4 regions of the Alloalcanivorax dieselolei B5 genome follow, and region 1 is predicted to be linked to each of the others. Evidence: predicted binding sites of a transcription regulator. Region 1 holds the regulator's gene; each other region holds the start of a gene.
The links. Region 1 encodes sigma-54, which starts transcription at its own class of promoters, with help from an activator protein. Its sites were predicted from a motif close to TGGCACNNNNNTTGCTNT; they were not measured.
Positions count from the first base shown of each region.

Region 2: B5T_RS05460 (TorF family putative porin) is a predicted target of sigma-54. The motif match lies at 1,577-1,594, and genes of this name have one in related genera.
Region 3: cynS (cyanase) is a predicted target of sigma-54. The motif match lies at 2,360-2,377, and genes of this name have one in related genera.
Region 4: glnL (nitrogen regulation protein NR(II)) is a predicted target of sigma-54. The motif match lies at 1,207-1,224, and genes of this name have one in related genera.

Region 1 covers NC_018691.1:3,972,421-3,977,153, forward strand. Annotated here, with positions in the region: gene lptA (lipopolysaccharide transport periplasmic protein LptA) at 1-586, shown strand, start outside; gene lptB (LPS export ABC transporter ATP-binding protein) at 589-1,314, shown strand; gene B5T_RS17665 (RNA polymerase factor sigma-54) at 1,440-2,906, shown strand; gene hpf (ribosome hibernation-promoting factor, HPF/YfiA family) at 2,975-3,274, shown strand; gene ptsN (PTS IIA-like nitrogen regulatory protein PtsN) at 3,283-3,756, shown strand; gene rapZ (RNase adapter RapZ) at 3,829-4,683, shown strand; gene B5T_RS17685 (HPr family phosphocarrier protein) at 4,680-4,733, shown strand, end outside.
Region 2 covers NC_018691.1:1,194,552-1,199,284, reverse strand. Annotated here, with positions in the region: gene B5T_RS05470 (M14 family zinc carboxypeptidase) at 1-812, shown strand, start outside; gene B5T_RS05465 (hypothetical protein) at 985-1,455, shown strand; gene B5T_RS05460 (TorF family putative porin) at 1,682-2,395, shown strand; gene B5T_RS05455 (endonuclease/exonuclease/phosphatase family protein) at 2,514-3,482, opposite strand; gene B5T_RS05450 (copper chaperone PCu(A)C) at 3,484-3,909, opposite strand; gene B5T_RS05445 (SCO family protein) at 3,926-4,519, opposite strand.
Region 3 covers NC_018691.1:1,183,752-1,188,484, forward strand. Annotated here, with positions in the region: gene B5T_RS05385 (MBL fold metallo-hydrolase) at 1-197, opposite strand, end outside; gene B5T_RS05390 (nuclear transport factor 2 family protein) at 308-691, opposite strand; gene lnt (apolipoprotein N-acyltransferase) at 791-2,260, opposite strand; gene cynS (cyanase) at 2,434-2,874, shown strand; gene B5T_RS05405 (HlyC/CorC family transporter) at 2,976-3,851, opposite strand; gene ybeY (rRNA maturation RNase YbeY) at 3,899-4,387, opposite strand; gene B5T_RS05415 (PhoH family protein) at 4,359-4,733, opposite strand, start outside.
Region 4 covers NC_018691.1:647,863-652,595, forward strand. Annotated here, with positions in the region: gene B5T_RS22170 (DUF4124 domain-containing protein) at 367-1,077, shown strand; gene glnL (nitrogen regulation protein NR(II)) at 1,264-2,349, shown strand; gene glnG (nitrogen regulation protein NR(I)) at 2,391-3,815, shown strand; gene pip (prolyl aminopeptidase) at 4,070-4,733, shown strand, end outside.

The DNA.
Region 1 (4,733 bases):
CCGTCTGCGCGCGGTAATCGCCGCCGCCATTCTGGTTCCAGCGCTGGCCGTGGCCCAGTCTGGTGCCGAAGGCCCGGTGGAGGTCAGCGCCAACCAGGCGGTGTTCGAACGGGACGCCGGCACTGGCGTATACCGGGGTGACGCCGAGCTGATCCAGGGCAACCGTCGACTCAACGCCGATGTCTTGCGGCTGTTCACCGAGAACGAGCAACTGGTGCGGGTGGAAGCCACCGGCAGTCCGGTGCGCATGCGCGAAGGCAAGGACCTGGACGCCCACGCCGACAACCTGGTCTACGATCTCAAGCGCCGTCGTCTGATCCTCACCGGCAACGCCTATGTGCAGCATCAGGGCAACACCTTCGAAGGGGCCCGGGTGGAATATGACCTCAACTCCCGACGGATGGATGCCAGCAGCGAGGGCGACAAACGGGTGCGGCTGGTGATTCCCGCCGCCAATGCCTCCCAGGCTCAGAGCGGCGATAACGGCGACGAGGCGTCGCAAACCGGCGAAGACAACCAGGGCCAGGACGACGGCGCGCCACAATCGCCCGCCAACAGCACCCCCAATGAAACGGAGAGCCCCTGACCATGGCGAAACTGAATGCCCGCCAACTGGCCAAAAGCTACAAAGGGCGCCGTGTCATCGAGGACGTCTCCCTGGAAGTGGAAGCGGGCCAGATCGTGGGCCTGCTGGGCCCCAACGGCGCCGGCAAGACCACCTGCTTTTACATGATCGTCGGGCTGGTGGAAGCGGACGCCGGGCGCATCGAGATCAACGGCGAGGACATCACCCACCTGCCCATGCACGGGCGCGCCAAGCGCGGTATCGGCTACCTGCCTCAGGAGGCGAGCATCTTCCGCCGTCTGACCGTGGAACAGAACATCATGGCGATCCTCGAAACCCGCAAGGAACTGAGCAAAGCCGAGCGCGAGCAGGAGCTGAACAATCTGCTCGAGGAATTCCACATTACCCATATCCGCGACAGCATGGGCATGAGCCTGTCCGGTGGCGAGCGGCGGCGGGCGGAGATCGCCCGTGGCCTGGCCACGGATCCGGCGTTCATTTTGCTCGATGAGCCGTTCGCCGGGGTCGACCCGATCTCGGTGAATGACATCAAGGGCATCATTCGTCATCTCAAGGATCGCGGCATCGGCGTGCTGATCACCGACCACAACGTGCGCGAAACGCTGGATATCTGCGATACCGCCTATATCTGCAGCGCCGGTAACATCATCGCCGAGGGCGATTCCCAGACCATCCTCGGTAATCAACAGGTCCGCGACGTCTATCTGGGCGCCGACTTTCGGCTATGACGCGCCTCTACTCTTTTTCAATTGCAATTTCAACATTGGCATACATATTGCTTAAATGAATTGCGAAACCTTGAAAGACGCTGCTATTCTGCCGCCTTGGCGATTCACCGGACCACCAAGGCAGTATGAAACCGAGTCTACAACTCCAGATCGGCCAGCAGCTCACCATGACGCCGCAGTTGCAGCAGGCGATTCGCTTGCTGCAACTGTCGACGCTGGACCTGCGCCAGGAAATCCAGCAGGCGGTGGAAACCAACCCCCTGCTGGAACTTGAAGAGGGGGTCGAGGCCTACACCGAGGACGACACCCCCGCCGATGACGATTGGGAAGCGGAGGAAATGGACCTCGAACGCGACGAGGCCCTGGACGACCTGGTGGATGGACCGGTGGAGAGCGACAGCGAATGGGACGACCTCTATGTGGGCCAGTCCGGTTCCGGCTCGGGCGGCGGCGAGGACGATGACGCCGACGCCTGGCAACAGCGCCACGTCGCTCCGGTCACCCTCCAGGACCATCTGCTCTGGCAACTCAATCTCAGCCCGATGAGCGACCGGGACCGGGTCATCGCCGGCATCCTCATCGACGCCCTCGACCACCGTGGCTACCTGTCCCTGCCCCTGGATGATCTGCTCGACACCGCCGAGCGGCAAATCGCCGACGCCGATGATCCGGTGGAGGAAGACGAAGTGGTGGCGGTCCTGCACCGACTGCAGCAATTCGACCCGATCGGCGTGGCCAGCCGTGATCTGGCCGAATGCCTGGGCGTGCAATTGCGCCAACAGCCCGCCGACACCCCGCACCTGGACACCGCGACCGCCCTGCTCGGGCATCTCGCGCTACTGGAAAAGCACGACTATGCCGGACTGCGCCGCACCATGGGGGTGACGGAAAGCGATCTCCTCGACGCCCTGGCGTTGTTGCGCACCCTGGACCCGGCCCCGGGCGAACAAATCGGCGGCGAGGTGGCGGAATACGCGGTTCCCGATGTGGTGGTGCGCCCCTTCCGCGGCGGCTGGCGGGTGGAACTGAACGAAGAAGTCCTGCCCAAGGTCAACCTGAACGCCCAGTACGCCCGCCTGGCCCGCCGCACCGAGGGCGAGGACGGCCAGTACCTGCGTAACTGCATGCAGGAGGCGCGCTGGTTCCTGAAAAGCCTGCAAAGCCGTAATGACACCCTGCTGAAGGTGGCCCGGCGCATCGTCGAGGTGCAGCAGGACTTCTTCCACTATGGCGAGGAAGCGATGAAACCGCTGGTGCTGGCCGATATCGCCGAGGCGGTGGAGATGCACGAATCCACCATCAGCCGGGTCACCAATCAAAAGTTCATGCTCACGCCCCGAGGGGTGTTCGAGCTGAAGTATTTCTTTTCCAGTCACGTGGACACGGAAGGCGGCGGTGAATGTTCTTCCACCGCCATTCGTGCCATCATTAAGAAGCTGGTCGCCGCCGAGAACCCTCGCAAGCCACTCAGCGACAATAAGCTGGCCAGTTTGCTCAATGAGCAAGGGATCAAGGTGGCGCGCCGGACCGTCGCCAAGTATCGGGAGGCGATGCGAATCCCGTCTTCCAGCGCTCGCAAACGTCTGGTTTGACGACGCGGGAAACGGCTTATAACCCGGGCCAGAGGCCGGGGTTAAATAACGAGGCAAAGGAGCCAGCTATGCAAATCAACATCAGTGGCCATCACCTGGATATCACCGAAGCCCTTCGTGATTATGTGGACGACAAGTTTTCCAAGCTGGAACGGCATTTCGACCAGATCACTAGCATTCAGGTAATCCTGTCCCCGGAGCCGAACACCCACAAGGCGGAATCCACCATCCACATTTCCGGCGGCGAAGTCTTCGCCACCGCCGAGGCCGGTGACATGTACGCGGCTATTGATGCCCTGACCAGTAAGCTGGATCGTCAGATTCTCAAACACAAGGAGAAGACCGTGAGCCGCAAGCACGGTCACTAAGCGGATCTATGCGAGTACGAGAACTTCTCACCGAGGACCGCACCCATAACGGTATCGAGGTGGGTAGCAAAAAACGCCTTCTGGATCAGGTTGCCGAGCTGGCCGCGGCCAGTTGCGGCGACCTCGGTGCCCAGGACGTGTTCGATGCACTGGTGGCCCGGGAGCGCCTGGGCTCCACCGGTATCGGTGAAGGCATCGCCATCCCCCACTGTCGGCTCGGACGCTGCGAGCAGGCAGTGGGCCTGCTGCTGAAACTGGCCGAACCGGTGGACTTCGATGCCGTGGACGGCCGGCCGGTGGATCTGGTGTTCGTTCTGCTGGTGCCTGAACAGAACCCCGAACAGCACCTCAAGACCCTGAGTCACCTGGCCAACCTGTTCAACGACGAGGATTATCGGCGTGAACTGCGCCAGGCCACGGACGATCACCAACTCTATATTACCGCCGTGGAGTCAGAGGCCGAATTGCGCCTGGCTTCATAAGCTACGACGGGGCCCATGCGGCCGGTTCTCCCCGGCCCGGGCGTCTTTTCGGGGAAGAAAGCGTCAATCGCCATGAAACTGACCATTCTCAGCGGCCGGTCCGGATCCGGTAAGACCACGGCTCTGCAAGCACTGGAAGACCACGGTTATTACTGCGTGGACAACCTGCCTCTGGGCCTGTTGCCGCAACTGGCCGGGCAACTGGATGACGAGGACCGGGTGCTGGAGCGGGTGGCGGTGGGGATCGATGCCCGCAACCTGCCGCGACAACTGCTGGCCTTTCCCTCCACCCTGGCGGAACTGCGCAAGTTGCAGGTGGAAACGGAAATCATCTTTCTCGACGCCGATCACGGCACCCTGCTCAAACGCTTCAGTGCCACCCGGCGCCCACACCCGCTCAGCGGCGATGATCGCACTCTGGCCGATGCCATCGCCTATGAAGCCGAACTGCTCTCCGACATCCGCATGCGCGCGGATCTGGTGATCGACACCAGCACTCTGGATGTCCACTCCCTGCGCAACCAGATCCGCCAGCGGGTAGCCGGCCGCAACGTCAAACTGTCGCTGTTGATCCAATCGTTCGGCTTCAAGAACGGTCTGCCCAACGACGCCGATCTGGTCTACGACGTGCGCATGCTGCCCAATCCCCACTGGCACGGCGATCTGCGGGCCCTGACCGGTCGCGACGACAAAGTAGCGGCCTTCCTGCAATCTCATCAGGAAACCGAGGATTTGATCGACGATATTTTCCAGTTTCTGGTTCGCTGGCTACCCCGCTATGCCGCCAACGACCGCAGTTACGTTACCGTTGCCATCGGCTGCACCGGTGGCCGCCATCGCTCCGTCTATCTGGCCGAGCAGTTGGCTCAGCGCCTGCGCAATAAAGCCATCCCCCTGCATGTGCGGCATCGGGAGCTGGAGGGATGATCGAGAGGGAACTCACCATCATCAACAAACTGGGACTGCATGCCCGCGCC
Region 2 (4,733 bases), 2.2 Mb from region 1:
AGGTGCTGTTGTCGTGGTTGCACAGTCTGATCCATCGACTGCAATGGGATGATCAATTGCACCGGCGGCTGGAACGGGTGCGGCTGGTGTTCATGCCGATGATCAACCCCGGCGGTATCTGGCGGCGTACCCGCAGCAATCCCAATGGCGTCGATTTGATGCGCAACGCGCCGGTGGATGCCGAAGGCAAGGTGCCCTTCCTCGCCGGCGGCCAGCGCCTGAGCCGTCACCTGCCCTGGTATCGGGGGCGTGCCGGCGTGCCCATGGAAACCGAGGCGCAGGCGCTGGTGAACACGGTACGGCAGCGCCTGATGAACGCTCCGGTATCGATCAGCCTGGACTGCCACAGCGGTTTTGGCCGCCGCGACCGCATCTGGTGCTGCTACGCCCGCAGCCAGAAACCCATTGCGCACCTCGCCGAGGTGTACCGTCTCAAACAGATCCTCGAGCACACCTACCCGTACCACCACCCTTATCTGATTGAACCGCAATCGGTGAACTACACCACCCACGGCGATCTGTGGGACTACCTCTACGACGAAGCCCGGGAGCAACACCCGGACCGGTTGTTCCTGCCGTTCACCCTGGAAATGGGGTCCTGGCTGTGGGTACGGAAAAACCCCCGGCAGCTATTGGATTTTTTCGGCCTGTTCAACCCGATCATCGGCCATCGCCACAACCGGGTGCTGCGTCAGCATTTGCCGCTATTCGAATTCCTGGTGGCCATGGCGGTGAACGCCGGCAACTGGCTGCCACGCGGAGAAGCAAGGGAAAACCTGACCCGGCAGGCGATGAAGCACTGGTTCGGGTGATCCGAACGTCAAAAGGTCAGGAACCGGGCCTGCCGTCGGACGCTTTAAACAGGAGGTCGGACGTCAGACCCGTCTTTCCAACGTGCGCCAAAGTGGCCCTGGTTTTGCATCATTTTGGGCACGCTTTATATTCGCCTGACGGCTTCGCCCCTATTTGTCATGAGGACCCACCATGAAATACTTGCTTCCCCTTCCCGCGCTTCTGCTCACCGGCTGCCAGATGCTCAGCTACACGGCGCCCACTGACGGGGACGTCGCCACCGTCACTTTCTCCAGCGACAACATCGCCGCCCAGCCAGTGGTGTGCGTACCGGGCAAGGGCTTTCAGTCCACGCCCACGTCCCTGCAGCAGGTTCCCTTCGAGACCAAAGCCTTCGATGAACTGCTGAAAACCATGAAGAAAGCGCCGGAAGTCACCACCACCGTGCGAGCGGACGAGCAGGCGCGCATCGGTGTCATTTACCAGAAAGGGTCGGCGGGGAACCGGGATCTGTGCCGGGTGGCGGTGCAGTTCAATGCTCAACCCGGTGCCAGCTACAACGCCCACTTCACTTACAGCAACGGCCAGTGCGGCCTGGAAGTGGCCGGCGACAACAGCCTTCAGGCCGACGCCGTGGTGACGTCCTGGGAGTGCCCCAAATAAACGCACCAACTCGGTGCGGCGCACCAAGGCGGCGCACCGCTTCTCCGCTCCTCGCCCCGATTTCCCCTTCCACCCCAACGCCCTCATCACAACTTCTTGTTTTTTCTTGGGTTTTCCATTTTGGCACGGACCCTGCTTTGTGAAGTGACAAGCCTCCCAGGCCAGTGCGCCAGGAGCGCACAACAGGACACATTAGAACACTTGCCATTTGCAAAGAGGGTTGCACATGAAACACGCATTCGGGATGAAAAAAACCGTACTGGCCGCGGCGGTCGCCGCCGGCATGATCATGCCGGGCATGGCGGCAGCGGAAATCGGCGGTAGCCTGGGCATTTCCAACATGTACTTCTGGCGTGGTCAGGATATTTCCAACGGCGCGGCTCAGGTTTTCGGTAGCCTGGACTACAGCCACGCCTCCGGCCTCTATGCCGGTGTCTGGGGCAGCTCCGAAACCGATTCCACCGAATACGATTTGTATGTCGGTTATGGCGGCGCCTTTGGTGACCTCTCCTATGACCTGTCCTACATCGACTACAACTACCCGAACGACACCGACTCCGATCTGGCCGAAATCGTTGCCAGCCTCGGTTACGCCGGAGTCACGTTCACCGGTTACTTCGGCGTGGGTGACTACGGTCACGGTAACGACGCTACCGACAACAAGGACCGCTACTACACCCTGGGCTACAGCTACGACAAATACGGCATTCTGGTCGGCACCTGGGACAACGACGCCGATGACACCAACTACACTCACTTGGACTTGAGCTACGCGCTCACCGACAACCTGAGCTTCACCGTGTCCAAAGTGATCTCCGCTGACGACTGCGCCATCAACAACAACGATGACGCTCTGTTCATGAATGGGGAATGTGTCGGCGACAAGGACGATGTGGATGACGATCTGCTGTTCGTCGTGTCCTACGCCTTCGAGATCTAACAGAACCGCGCTGGTTCCCGGGCGGCAACAACGCCGCCCACCGTTTTTCACCGTGGGGCCTTCCCTGGTCCTCGCAAACAACGCAAGCAGGCCCCACGGTGCTTTTCATTCTCTTCCGTTAGTCCGCCGACGCTCCGGCTTCCAGATAAATCCCCAACACATCATGATCGGACACCACCCGGGTACCGTCGTGATCGTAGAGCACATCGTAGCGCCCGGCATTGCCGCGGCTGACCGCCACTCTCTGTACATGCTGCTTTAGCGATGGGGAGAAAAAGATGTGGTCCAGCGCCTGCGGCCGGCACTGATGCCGGAAGGAATAACGCTCCTTTTCGGGCAATCGCGACCAGGCACTGATCAGGTTCCCGTTCTCGAATTGCGCCAGCGGCTCGCTGAAGCGGCCACTGTCCGGCGCGCTGTTGAAGTCCCCCGCCACCACCACGGGCCGGGTCTGGTCCGCCGCCCAGCCGGCGATGGCCGCGGCCTGGCGCCGGCGCTTCGGCGCCACCCAGTCCTTCTGATTCAGATCCCGGGCACTGCGCAGATGAACCACCACCAGATCGAAGGCCACCGGAGTGCGCACCTCGACCTGCAAAGGAGGTCGGGTGAATAACGGCTGCCGCTGAAAACGGTTGTCGGCGAACAAGGCCTGGTGGCGTCCCAGCGTGACCGGCGCCCGGTACAACAGCCCCACATCCATGCCCGCCGGGTCATGCCCTTCCAGCAGCACCACCTTGTAGTCCGGCCCGCCCGCCGTGGAAATGGCACGGCTCAGCGCCTTCAGCACCGTGGCGCTTTCCACTTCCTGCACCGCCAGCAAAGCCGGCGCCCGCAGGTCCCGGGTAATGTACCGGGCCACTGCCTCGAGGCGGGCCTGGTACACAGCTTTCGATAAGGGACGGTCGAGCGAGCTGTCCTTTCTGGCATCCCGCAGACGCCAGAGATTGAACGTGGCCAGACTGATCTGGCCGTCCTCCGCCGAGGGCAACGGGCGCGCCGGCGCGAGATCACGGCAATCCGCGAGCACCGGTCCGGTGACCAGCACCGCCGCGGCCAGAAGCCAGCACCGCCAGTATCGGCCGGTCATGTCAGGGCTCGTTGTGGCGCACCTGGAAGGCGCCACACAGGTCAGCATAATTCTGGAAGGCCAGACACACCTTCGGGGTCTCTCCCGCCGCCGGCACCGAATCCATTTTCATCAGCATCAGATGACGGCCACCGGGGCTAAAGGCCAGGCTCTTACCGGCCGGGATGGTGACCTCTTTCAGATGGGACATGCTGCGGCGGCCCTCACCATCGGTACTGGTGTCGTGCAACATGGCCATGCCGGCGAATTCCGCGCTGGCGCCGGTGAGCACCAGCGGCTGATCGGTATCGTTCACCAGCACGAAATAACCGGCCATGGACGGCGATACCGGCGGCACCGCGCGCAGCCAGGCCTGTTCGATACGCACATCCGCCACGGCGCCGGCGCTGGCGGCCACCAGCAGCACGGCACTCACCGCACTAGTCATGGCACTACTCACGGCACTAAAGAAGCGTTTTAACATCGGCTACCACCTCGTCGATATTGAAATCCGCCGGATACACCTTGCGCACCCGGCCCTGCTGGTCCAACAGGTAGATATAGTCACTGTGGGTAAAGTCCGCTTCCCCGCTGTCTCCATCCTCTTTGATGAACACCACCCCGTACTGTTCCGCCACCTTCTGGATCGCCGGCACGTCACCGGTCAGACCAATAATGTCCGCTTTGAACCAGGGCAGGTACTCGCGCAGATGTTCCGCGGTATCCCGTTCCGGGTCGAAGGTCACGAACACCGGCTGCACCCGGTCCGCCGCCCCCTGCTCTTTCAGATTCCGGTACACCTGGGACACGCGGGCCAGCACCGCCGGACAAATATCCGGGCAGTGGGTATAGCCGAAGAACAGAATCACCACCTCGCCGTTCAGGGATGACAGGCTGAACCGCTCCCCATTATGGTCGGTCAGGGTGAAATCGCCGCCCAGACGGGTGTTGACCGGTAATTCCCTGGCCGGCTCGGAACAGGCCACCAGTAACAGCGCGGCGCCGGCGACCAGAATGCGGAAAAGGAATGCGCTTGTGAAACCGTCTTTATTGTTCATACCTGTTAGAGCCTGTTTATGATCTATACGCCGCCCGGGCCGATTTGCCCGGCTTTGCGGTGACGCCCAGCGACCATACCCCCGCGACCTCGCGGTTACCAAGTCCCGGCCCGACATTTTTACCGCCACTATTTTTACCGCCACCATTTTACAGCCGCGATGGTTCGCAGTTTGACCAGGGCGGCGGTATAATTCGCGCCCATTTTCCCGGAGT
Region 3 (4,733 bases), 2.1 Mb from region 1:
CATTCCACGATGAGATCGTGCTTGCGAACGTAATCCACCAGCCGCTGGGCGCTGTGGTATCGGGTGCGCCCGGCGGCCGGATCGTAGTCGAGTACCGAATCCACCACCGCGCAGTGGCGGGTGTCGGGGTCGATCACCACGTAACTGACCGTGTTGGTATCGGTGTCGAAGAAGCTTTCCACTTGCGGACCGGCCATGACCCTATCCATCCAAAACGTTGCGGGATGGCACCGTTATAGGGGGCGCGGGAGCGAAAGTCAAATAAGTTATATGCTTATTCTATTTTGAGATAAGCGGTTCAGGCCAGTTATAATGCGAGGGCGCCATAAAGGGCCTCGCCGTAGACCTGACGCCCGTTCTCAAAGCGCATGATTTCGCAGGCGAAGGCCCGTTTGCCATTGGCGCTGGCAATGTAGTGCACCACCAGTTGCTGGCCCGGCTCGTCACAAATAGCGGTCACCAATTCGAAGTGCAAACCCGGCCGGTCGGCAAGAGCCGCTACCCAGTAATCGCGCAGTGCCGCTTTGCCCTGAATGCGGCTGGTGCCGACGTAGGGTTCGGCCACCGCGCTGATGAACTCGGCGTCGTCGCTGAAGGCGGACACCACCGCCTCCACGTCCCCCCGGTTCCAGGCCTCTATCCAGTGACGGGCATGGTTTTGCAAATCGGCATAGCTGAGTCGGTGGGGCATGAGGCCTCCGCGAACAGTGGATTGGAGGCCAAGTATGCGCACAACGGCGGAAGGCCGTCACGGTACAGATGACGACCGGGTTGGCGGTACTGGCGCGGCTCAGCGTGAGACGCGGCGGCGGCCTTCCCCGCCGGCCAGCACCGCCATGGCCAGCGCCAGCAGCAGCGTGGGCCAGACGCCGGCCACCATGAAGGGCGTCTGGCCTTGGCGCGGCTGGTATTCGCTGATCAAGACGCCCCGCTCGAATTGCGGCAACCGGTCGCGCACTTGACCGCGCGCGTCCACCACCGCGGTGACACCGTTATTGGTGCCGCGCAGCAGCCAGCGCCCGGTTTCCAGAGCGCGCAGACGGGTCATCTGAAAATGCTGCAAGGGGCCGGCGGAATGGCCGAACCAGGCGTCATTGCTGATGGTCAGCAGCACATCCGCGTTGCCGGTGCGTTCCGCCACCTGAGCCGGGTAGAGCATCTCGTAGCAGATCGCCGGCGCGATTTCCTGGCCCAGGGCGAAAAGGTTGGGCTGGTCGGGGCTGCCGGGCGTGAAGCTGGACATGGGCAGATCGAAGAACGGAATCCATCCGCGAATCAGGCTTTCCAGCGGCACATATTCACCGAACGGCACCAGCTTCTGTTTGTGATAAACGCCGTCGTGACCGGTGCCCACCACCGCCACGCTGTTGTGGTAGCGCGGCGGATAGGTGCTGGCGTCACGCCAGGGCAGGCCGCTGATCAGGGCGCCGCCTTTGGCGGCGATCCGTTCGCCTTCGCCATCCACGAAGCCGCGAATATCCTGATAGAACTCGATCATCGCCGATTCCGGCCAGATCACCAGGGTGTCCTCCGGCAGGTCGGCGGTGAGTGAGTGATAAATCTCCTGGGTCTCGTCACGCATGGTGACCAGCCACTTCAGATCCTGCGGAATATTGCCCTGCACCAGCGCCACCTGTTGGCGAGGGCCGGAAGGGTGGGTGAAGGCATGGCGGCCGGCCAGCAGGCCCGCTGTCACCAGAATCAGTACCACCGCCAGGGCCGCTCCGGCGCTTACCCGTGGCCGCGCCAGATCCACCACCGTGGCGGCGGCCAGTACCAGCGTCAGAGTCAGGACCCAGACGCCACCCAGTGGCGCCAGCCCGGCCAGTGGCGTATCGATGGCGGCGTAACCGGCATAGAGCCAGGGGAAGCCGGTCAACAACCCGCCGCGCACCCAGTCCAGCACCAGCCAGGCGCCGGCGAACACCATGGCGCGCGGGCCGCGCCGTTTGGTGAACCAGAACGCCAGCCCATAAAACAGCGCCAATCCCATGGCGAACAAAGCGGTGAACGGAATCGACATCCACAACGGCATGAAGCCGTAGTCGGTCATCGAGACGTGCAGCCAGCTGATACCGAACCCGAACATGCCGACGCCATACAGCCAACCGGCAGTGAAGGCGCGGCCCGGAGTCGGCGATCGTACCAGAGCCGTATAACCCAGAGCGGCGCTGACCAACACCAGCGGCCACAGATCGTAGGGGGCAAAGGCGAGGGGAAACAGTAGCCCCGCGATCAGGGCGAGCAGCAGGTTGGGCATGGCTATCCGTGGTTCCCGGCTAAGGTCATAGGGCAAGCATGATGACGCCACGTTATACGCAAATTAACCGCCTTGCGCCATGGGCTCATATCTCTGAGTTGGTATGGAGCTTGCAGAGCTTGGTTTGGAAGAAAGCGTGTCATTGAGTTGGGCACATAACAGGAGAGAGTACCGTGGATAAACAGCAAATGACGGACATCATCGTGACCACCAAGGCCGAGCGGGGACTGACCTGGGAAAAAATGGGCGAGGACCTGGGGATGTCGCCGGTGTGGCTGGCGTCCGCCTGCCTCGGCATGAACGGCGCGCCGCCGGAAAAAGCCATGGCGATCACCGAGTATCTGGGCCTGGATCAGGACGTGGCCAAGGCACTGGAAGCCTTTCCCACCAAGGTCTGGGACCAGACCGTGCCCACCGATCCGTTGATTTACCGGTTCTATGAAATCGCCGGTGTGTATGGCACCACGCTGAAGGAAGTGATCCAGGAAAAATTCGGCGACGGCATCATGAGCGCCATCGACTTCACCATGGAGGTGGACAAACAGGAAGACCCCAAAGGGGACCGTGTGGTAGTGACCATGAACGGGAAATTCCTGCCGTATAAACATTGGTGAGCTGCGTTGCGGGACCCTGTTGAACAGGGACGTTCGACAGGGAGCCTACAGGGACGAATTCACGGCGTCCCTGTATTTGTTCCTAAAGAGCGCGCCGCGGATTACTCCGGTGATGCGTCCAGAGCCGGATCATCCTGCCGATGAGTGACCCGCAGCAAGCGGATGGTGCGGCCGTCCGCGCTTAACACGGTGAATTGGAACGGCCCCAGGTCGATGGACTCTTCGCGCCCGGGCAGGCGGCCGAAGGCGTGCATCACCAGACCGCCGATGGTGTCGAACTCCTCGTCGCTGAGCTCGCACTGAAAGTGTTCGTTGAAATCCTCGATCGGCGTCAGGGCCTTGACGGTGTGTTCGCCGTTCTCCAGATCCTTGATCAGGTAATCGTCTTCCTCGATGTCGTGCTCATCCTCGATCTCGCCGACGATCTGTTCCAGCACGTCCTCGATGGTGACCAGGCCGGCGATGCCGCCGTACTCGTTGACCACGATGGCCATGTGATTCTTGGTGATGCGGAATTCCCGCAGCAGCGAATCCAGGCGCTTGGACTCGGGGACCACCATGGCGGAGCGCACGTGATCCTTGATCTGGAAGCGCTCCATGCGGGCCGGCTCCAGAATCAGCGCCAGCAGATCCTTGGCCAGCAGGATACCAATGACTTCGTCCGGATCGTCGCCGATGACCGGGAAGCGGCTGTGGGCGCATTCGATGATGGTGGGCAGGAAATCGCGGGGGTCGCTGCTGGCACGGATGCTGACCATCTGCGTGCGAGGGATGAGAATCTCCCGGACCTGCATGTCGCTGACGCCGATAGCGCCTTCGATGATGCCAAGCGTGTCACCGTCAATGACGTGACTGTCGCGCATGGAGCGCATCAGATCCAGCAATTCCTCCCGGGAGCCGGGAGTGGAAGTGAAGAACTGGCCAACGCGCTCCAACCAACTTCGACCGTTGTTCTGGTCTGAATAGTCGTCCGACATCAGGGGTAATGCTCCATGTTATGGTTTCGATGTTATCGGTTTGTGAATTATGGGGGCAACGAGTTATACGGATCCGGAAAGCCCTGGCCGGCAAGCGCGAGGATCTCCAGGGACTCCATCTGTTCGGCGTCGTCGTCGTCGATATGATCGTAACCCAGCAGATGGAGTACGCCGTGGACGACCATATGCGCCCAGTGCGCTTCCACGGTTTTGTTTTGTTCGGCGGCCTCGCGCCGGACCACGTCCGCGCAAATAATAATATCCCCCAGCAGCGGGGCGATGGCGTCATCGGGCAGGCCTTCGGGCATATCGAAGGGGAAGGACAACACATTGGTGGGTTTGTCCTTGCCCCGGTAGTCACGGTTGAGAATGCGGATTTCCTCGTCGTCGACGATCCGCAGAGTGATATCCCCGACCACGCCGCCGGCTGCTTCCGCGGCGGCCAGAGTCCAGCGGTGCAAGTCGCTTTCGTCCGGTGCGTCCGGGGCATCCGTGGCCCACTGGATATCAACGGTTGGGGTCGGTATTCCGTTCATGACGGTCGTAAGCTTCCACGATACGTTGGACCAGCGGGTGGCGAACCACGTCGCGGCTGTCGAAACGGGTGACGCCGATGTCCTGTTCATCGGCCAGCACTTCGAGGGCGTTGACCAGCCCCGAGCGCTGGTGGCGCGGCAGGTCCACCTGGGTCACGTCACCGGTGATCACCGCCCGGGAACCGAAGCCGATCCGGGTCAGGAACATTTTCATCTGTTCCGGTGTGGTGTTCTGGGCTTCGTCCAGGATCACGAAACTGCCGTTCAGCGTGCGTCCACGCATGTACGCCAGTGGCGCCACTTCGATGACGTTGCGATCCATCAGTTTGGCCACGTTTTCGAATCC
Region 4 (4,733 bases), 1.6 Mb from region 1:
CATCACGGAATTGGGAACCGGCATTACCCTCCATCATGGACAGCTGAGCCGCGTTACGCCTTTACGGGAACGCCGTGAATACGTCCCTGTAGGCTTCCGGTCGAACGTCCCTGTTCGACAGGATCCCGCAAAGGCGTAACGCGGCTCAGCTTCGAGGTGGCCGGAAAGCAGGGTGTCCTTCTAACCGCCGGAGGAACCACGGTGGAATGGGTCATGTGGGCTCCTGTTCCGAAAGGTCTCCGTGCAGACCCGCCTCCCCGATGGAGCCTCCACCACCGTTGTTCCTCTAGTGTGCCCCAGACCCTTTTCTCCCCGTTCCGGTGCGGTCAGAATCAAAGTCGTGTCTCTTGGGGGGAGAAGGACCGTATGAAAACCACAACCGTTCTATTGATCACTTTTATGGGTGTCTGCGCCGCTGTCTCGGCGCGGGCCGATGCTGTGCCGGAAACCCGAGGCGAGACGATCTTCCGTAGTGTCGATGAACACGGCAACGTAACGTTCACCGACGCACCGCCGGAGGGCCGCGATGCCGAGGCGGTCCGCATCGGCCCCACCAATACCGTGCCGGGGCCGCAACGGGCCCGGCCGTCGGCCGAGCCGCCTGAGTCGTCGCAGCCGGTCTTCGGGGGCTACCAGCGTCTGGCGATCGTTTCCCCGCAGCCGAATGCCACCGTGCGCAATCCGGAGGGGGCGATCAGTGTGGAGGTGGCGTTGGAACCGGCTCTGCAGGCCGGGCACCGGCTGGAGATTCTGGATAATGGCAAGCCCCTGTCCGGAACCGCGCTGCGGGATCCGGAACGGGGTAGCCATGTGCTGGTGGCGCGTGTGCTGGATCAGCAAGGCAAGGAGCTTAAGCGCTCCGCCGCGGTCACCGTGCATGTGCATCGCACCAGCCGGTTGCAAAGTGGTCGGGCGCCCGCGCCCAGCGGAAGGGCCGGGATCGGGCAGGCTGCCCAGCGAGGGGGCGCCGCCAGTCCGGGCTCTGGCAGCGCCCTCGGAAGCGGCGCGAAGGCCGGTTCACCGGCCTCCGTCGGGCAGCCCGCCACCCGCGCTCAAACCGTTAAGCCCGATTCCTGACCCCTTTTTTCTGATTCGCACCAAGTCGGTGCATCCCTCCTGTGTACTGGCTACACTGATTCTGGCCGTCTGGCCGTTCGACGCCCTCCAGCAGTGCCCGGTTTGCCTCATCCCGATGGTTCTGGCGGGTGGCCTGATAATTGCTTATGCCCCGTTATGGGCCGAATCATGAAGACCGAGAAGGTAATGCACAAACGCTTGCTGGATCACCTGCGCACCGCGGTGATGCTGCTGGATGATGAGTTGCGGGTTTGCTACCTCAACCCGGCGGCGGAGATTATGTTGTCCACCAGTGCCAGCCGGATCATCGGGCAGGTGCTGCCGGACTATTTCCGTGATGACGGCAATGCCCATGGCGCACTAAAGCAGTGCATCGAGGACGGTAACCCCTTTACGCGCCGGGAGGCGAAGCTGGAGGTGGCCCCCGGGGTGCAGGTGACGGTGGATTACAGCATTACACCGTTGCAGGAGCCCGGCTATCCGATGGCGCTGCTGGTGGAAATGCAGGGGCTCGACCGTATGCTCAAAATCAGCCGCGAGGAGGCCCTGGTGCACGCGCATCAGGCCACCCGCGCACTGGTGCGGGGCGTGGCACACGAAATCAAGAATCCGCTGGGTGGGATCCGCGGCGCCGCGCAACTGCTGGAGCGTGCTTTGCCCAGTGCGGATCTGGCCGAGTACACGCGGGTGATCATCGACGAGGCGGACCGCCTGCGCTCGGTGGCGGATCGCATGCTCGGGCCGCGTAAACCGCCGGCGTTCGCCGATGTGAACGTGCACGAATGCCTGGAGCATGTGCGTCAACTGTTGCTGGCGGAATACCCCCAGGGGGTGCGGATCCTGCGCGACTACGATGTCAGTCTGCCGGACATTCCCGCCGACCGCGATCAGCTGATCCAGGTGCTGCTGAATCTGATGCGCAACGCCATCCAGGCGTTGCTGGAATCCGGTACCGAGGACGCGCAGGTCCTCCTGCGCACCCGGGTATTGCGGCAATTCACCATCGGCTCCACCCGCCACCGTCTGGTGTTGCGGGTGGATATTGAAGATAACGGCCCGGGGATCCCCGAAGAGTTACGGGAAACCCTCTTTTATCCCATGGTCAGTGGCCGAGCCAATGGCTCCGGTCTGGGTTTGTCCATCGCCCAATCCATTATCAGCCAACACCAGGGGCTGATTGAATGCGACAGCGAACCGGGCCGGACCCTGTTCAGTTTGCTGCTGCCCATGGAATTACCGGAAGCGAACAGCGCCACCTCGGATTCGGCCTGACAGGCCGGCCGGTGGCCCGATGATGTAGGGAGAGCACAGGCATGACCTCGACCATATGGGTGATCGACGATGACCGTTCCATCCGCTGGGTGCTGGAGAAGGCGCTCAGCCAGGAGGGGTTTCAACTGGCCTGTTTCGAGGATGCGGATGAGGCCCTCAATACCCTGGAAGAAGGCACCCGGGAACCGGATGTGCTGATTTCCGACGTGCGCATGCCCGGTACCGACGGGTTGCGCATGCTCAAGATCCTGCAGCGCAAGCACCCGGATCTGCCGGTCATCATCATGACCGCGCACTCGGATCTGGATTCGGCGGTGGCGTCCTATCAGGGCGGCGCGTTCGAGTATCTGCCCAAGCCGTTCGACGTGGACGAGGCGGTGGCGCTGGTGAAGCGGGCCATCAAGCACCGCCAGGAGGCCCGCGGTGAAGCGGTGGTGGCCAACGAGGAAACCCCCACCGAGATCATCGGTGAAGCGCCGGCCATGCAGGAAGTGTTTCGCGCCATCGGCCGGCTCAGCCACTCCAATGTCACCGTGTTGATCAACGGCCAGTCGGGCACCGGTAAGGAATTGGTGGCGCGGGCGCTGCACCGTCATTCCATGCGCCGGGAAAAGCCGTTCGTGGCGTTGAACATGGCGGCGATTCCCAAGGATTTGATCGAATCCGAATTGTTCGGCCATGAAAAGGGCGCGTTCACCGGCGCCAATGCCCAGCGGGTGGGCCGCTTTGAACAGTCCAACGGTGGCACCCTGTTTCTGGATGAGATCGGCGACATGCCGCTGGAGGCCCAGACGCGGCTGTTGCGGGTGCTGCAGGAGAACGAATTCTACCGGGTCGGTGGTACCACTCCGATTCATGTGGACGTGCGCATCATCGCCGCCACCCACCAGGACCTGGAACGATTGGTGCGCGAAGGTGATTTCCGCGAGGATCTGTTCCACCGCCTCAATGTCATTCGCATCCATATTCCGAAGCTGGCGGAGCGCCGGGAAGACATCCCGCAGCTGGCCGGGTACTTCCTGCAACGGGCCGCCAGCGAGCTGGGCGTGGAACCCAAGGTGCTGCACAAGGACACCGAAAAGTATCTGGCGGCGCTGCCCTGGCAGGGCAACGTGCGGCAGTTGGAAAACACTTGCCGGTGGCTGACGGTGATGGCGTCCGGCCGGGAAGTGCTGGTGGACGATCTGCCGCCGGAACTGCGTCAGTCCGTGGGCCGGCCTGCCGAAGGCGGCGGCGACTGGCAGAAATCCCTGCGTCAGTGGGCGGACCGGGCGCTTGCCCAGGGTGATCGGGCGATTCTCGATCAGGCGGTGCCGGTGTTCGAACGCACCATGATCGAAGTGGCGCTGCAGCATACCGGCGGCCGTAAACGTGACGCGGCGGCGTTGTTGGGATGGGGGCGCAATACCCTGACCCGCAAGATCAAGGAGTTGGACATGGAAGCGGAGTTCAGCGGCGAGGATTGACCAGGGGCTGCACACTCTAAGCCCTCAGCCGTGCCTTGCAGGCACGAATTCCGAGGTCGCTACGAAGCCGCTGTAGGAGCTTGCCTTGCAAGCGAATCTTTTTGGCCGAGAGCCCATTCGCTTGCAAGGCAAGCTCCTACGGCGGCTTCGTAAAACCTTCGGTGGGAAGCGGCCTGGGTCGTGAAGCTTTGCCTGCGTCTTGCGCTCGTTTCCGCAACCCTTATGCTGGAGCGCACCTCGGCAAGAAGATCACCATGGCGCTGTATCCTCCCCTCGAACCCTTTCATCACGAGTATCTGGCCGTCGGCGACGGCCATGAGCTCTATCTGGAACAATGCGGCAATCCGGACGGCGTACCGGTGGTGGTGCTCCACGGCGGCCCCGGTGGCGGCAGCTCGCCGTTGCTGCGTCGATTGTTTGACCCGCGTCATTACCGCATCGTGATCCATGACCAGCGCGGCGCCGGCAAGAGCCGTCCCCGCGCCGGCACTAACCACAATACCCTGGCGCACCTGGTCGACGACATCGAACGCATTCGCCAGCATCTGGGCGTGTCCCGCTGGCAGGTGGTGATGGGAGGATCCTGGGGCAGCACGCTGGCTCTCAGCTATGCTCTGGAGCATGGCGAGCGGGTGGCGTCACTGGTGTTGCGGGGCGTCTTCCTGTGCCGGCGGCAAGACATGGACTGGCTTTATACCGAGCACGGTGCCGCCCGCTATCGCCCCGAGCAATGGCAGCGGTTGGTGGAGGCCTTGCCGGCCGGGGAAGGCACGGTGCTGGCCCGTTATCATGCCGCGCTCGCCGCGTGTGAAGACCAGAACGAGGAGGGCATGCGGCTGGCTCGGGAGTGGACTCGTTGGGAAACCCATTTGTCCACCCTGATACCGCTGACCGGTGTGGACGTGGACGATCATGCCT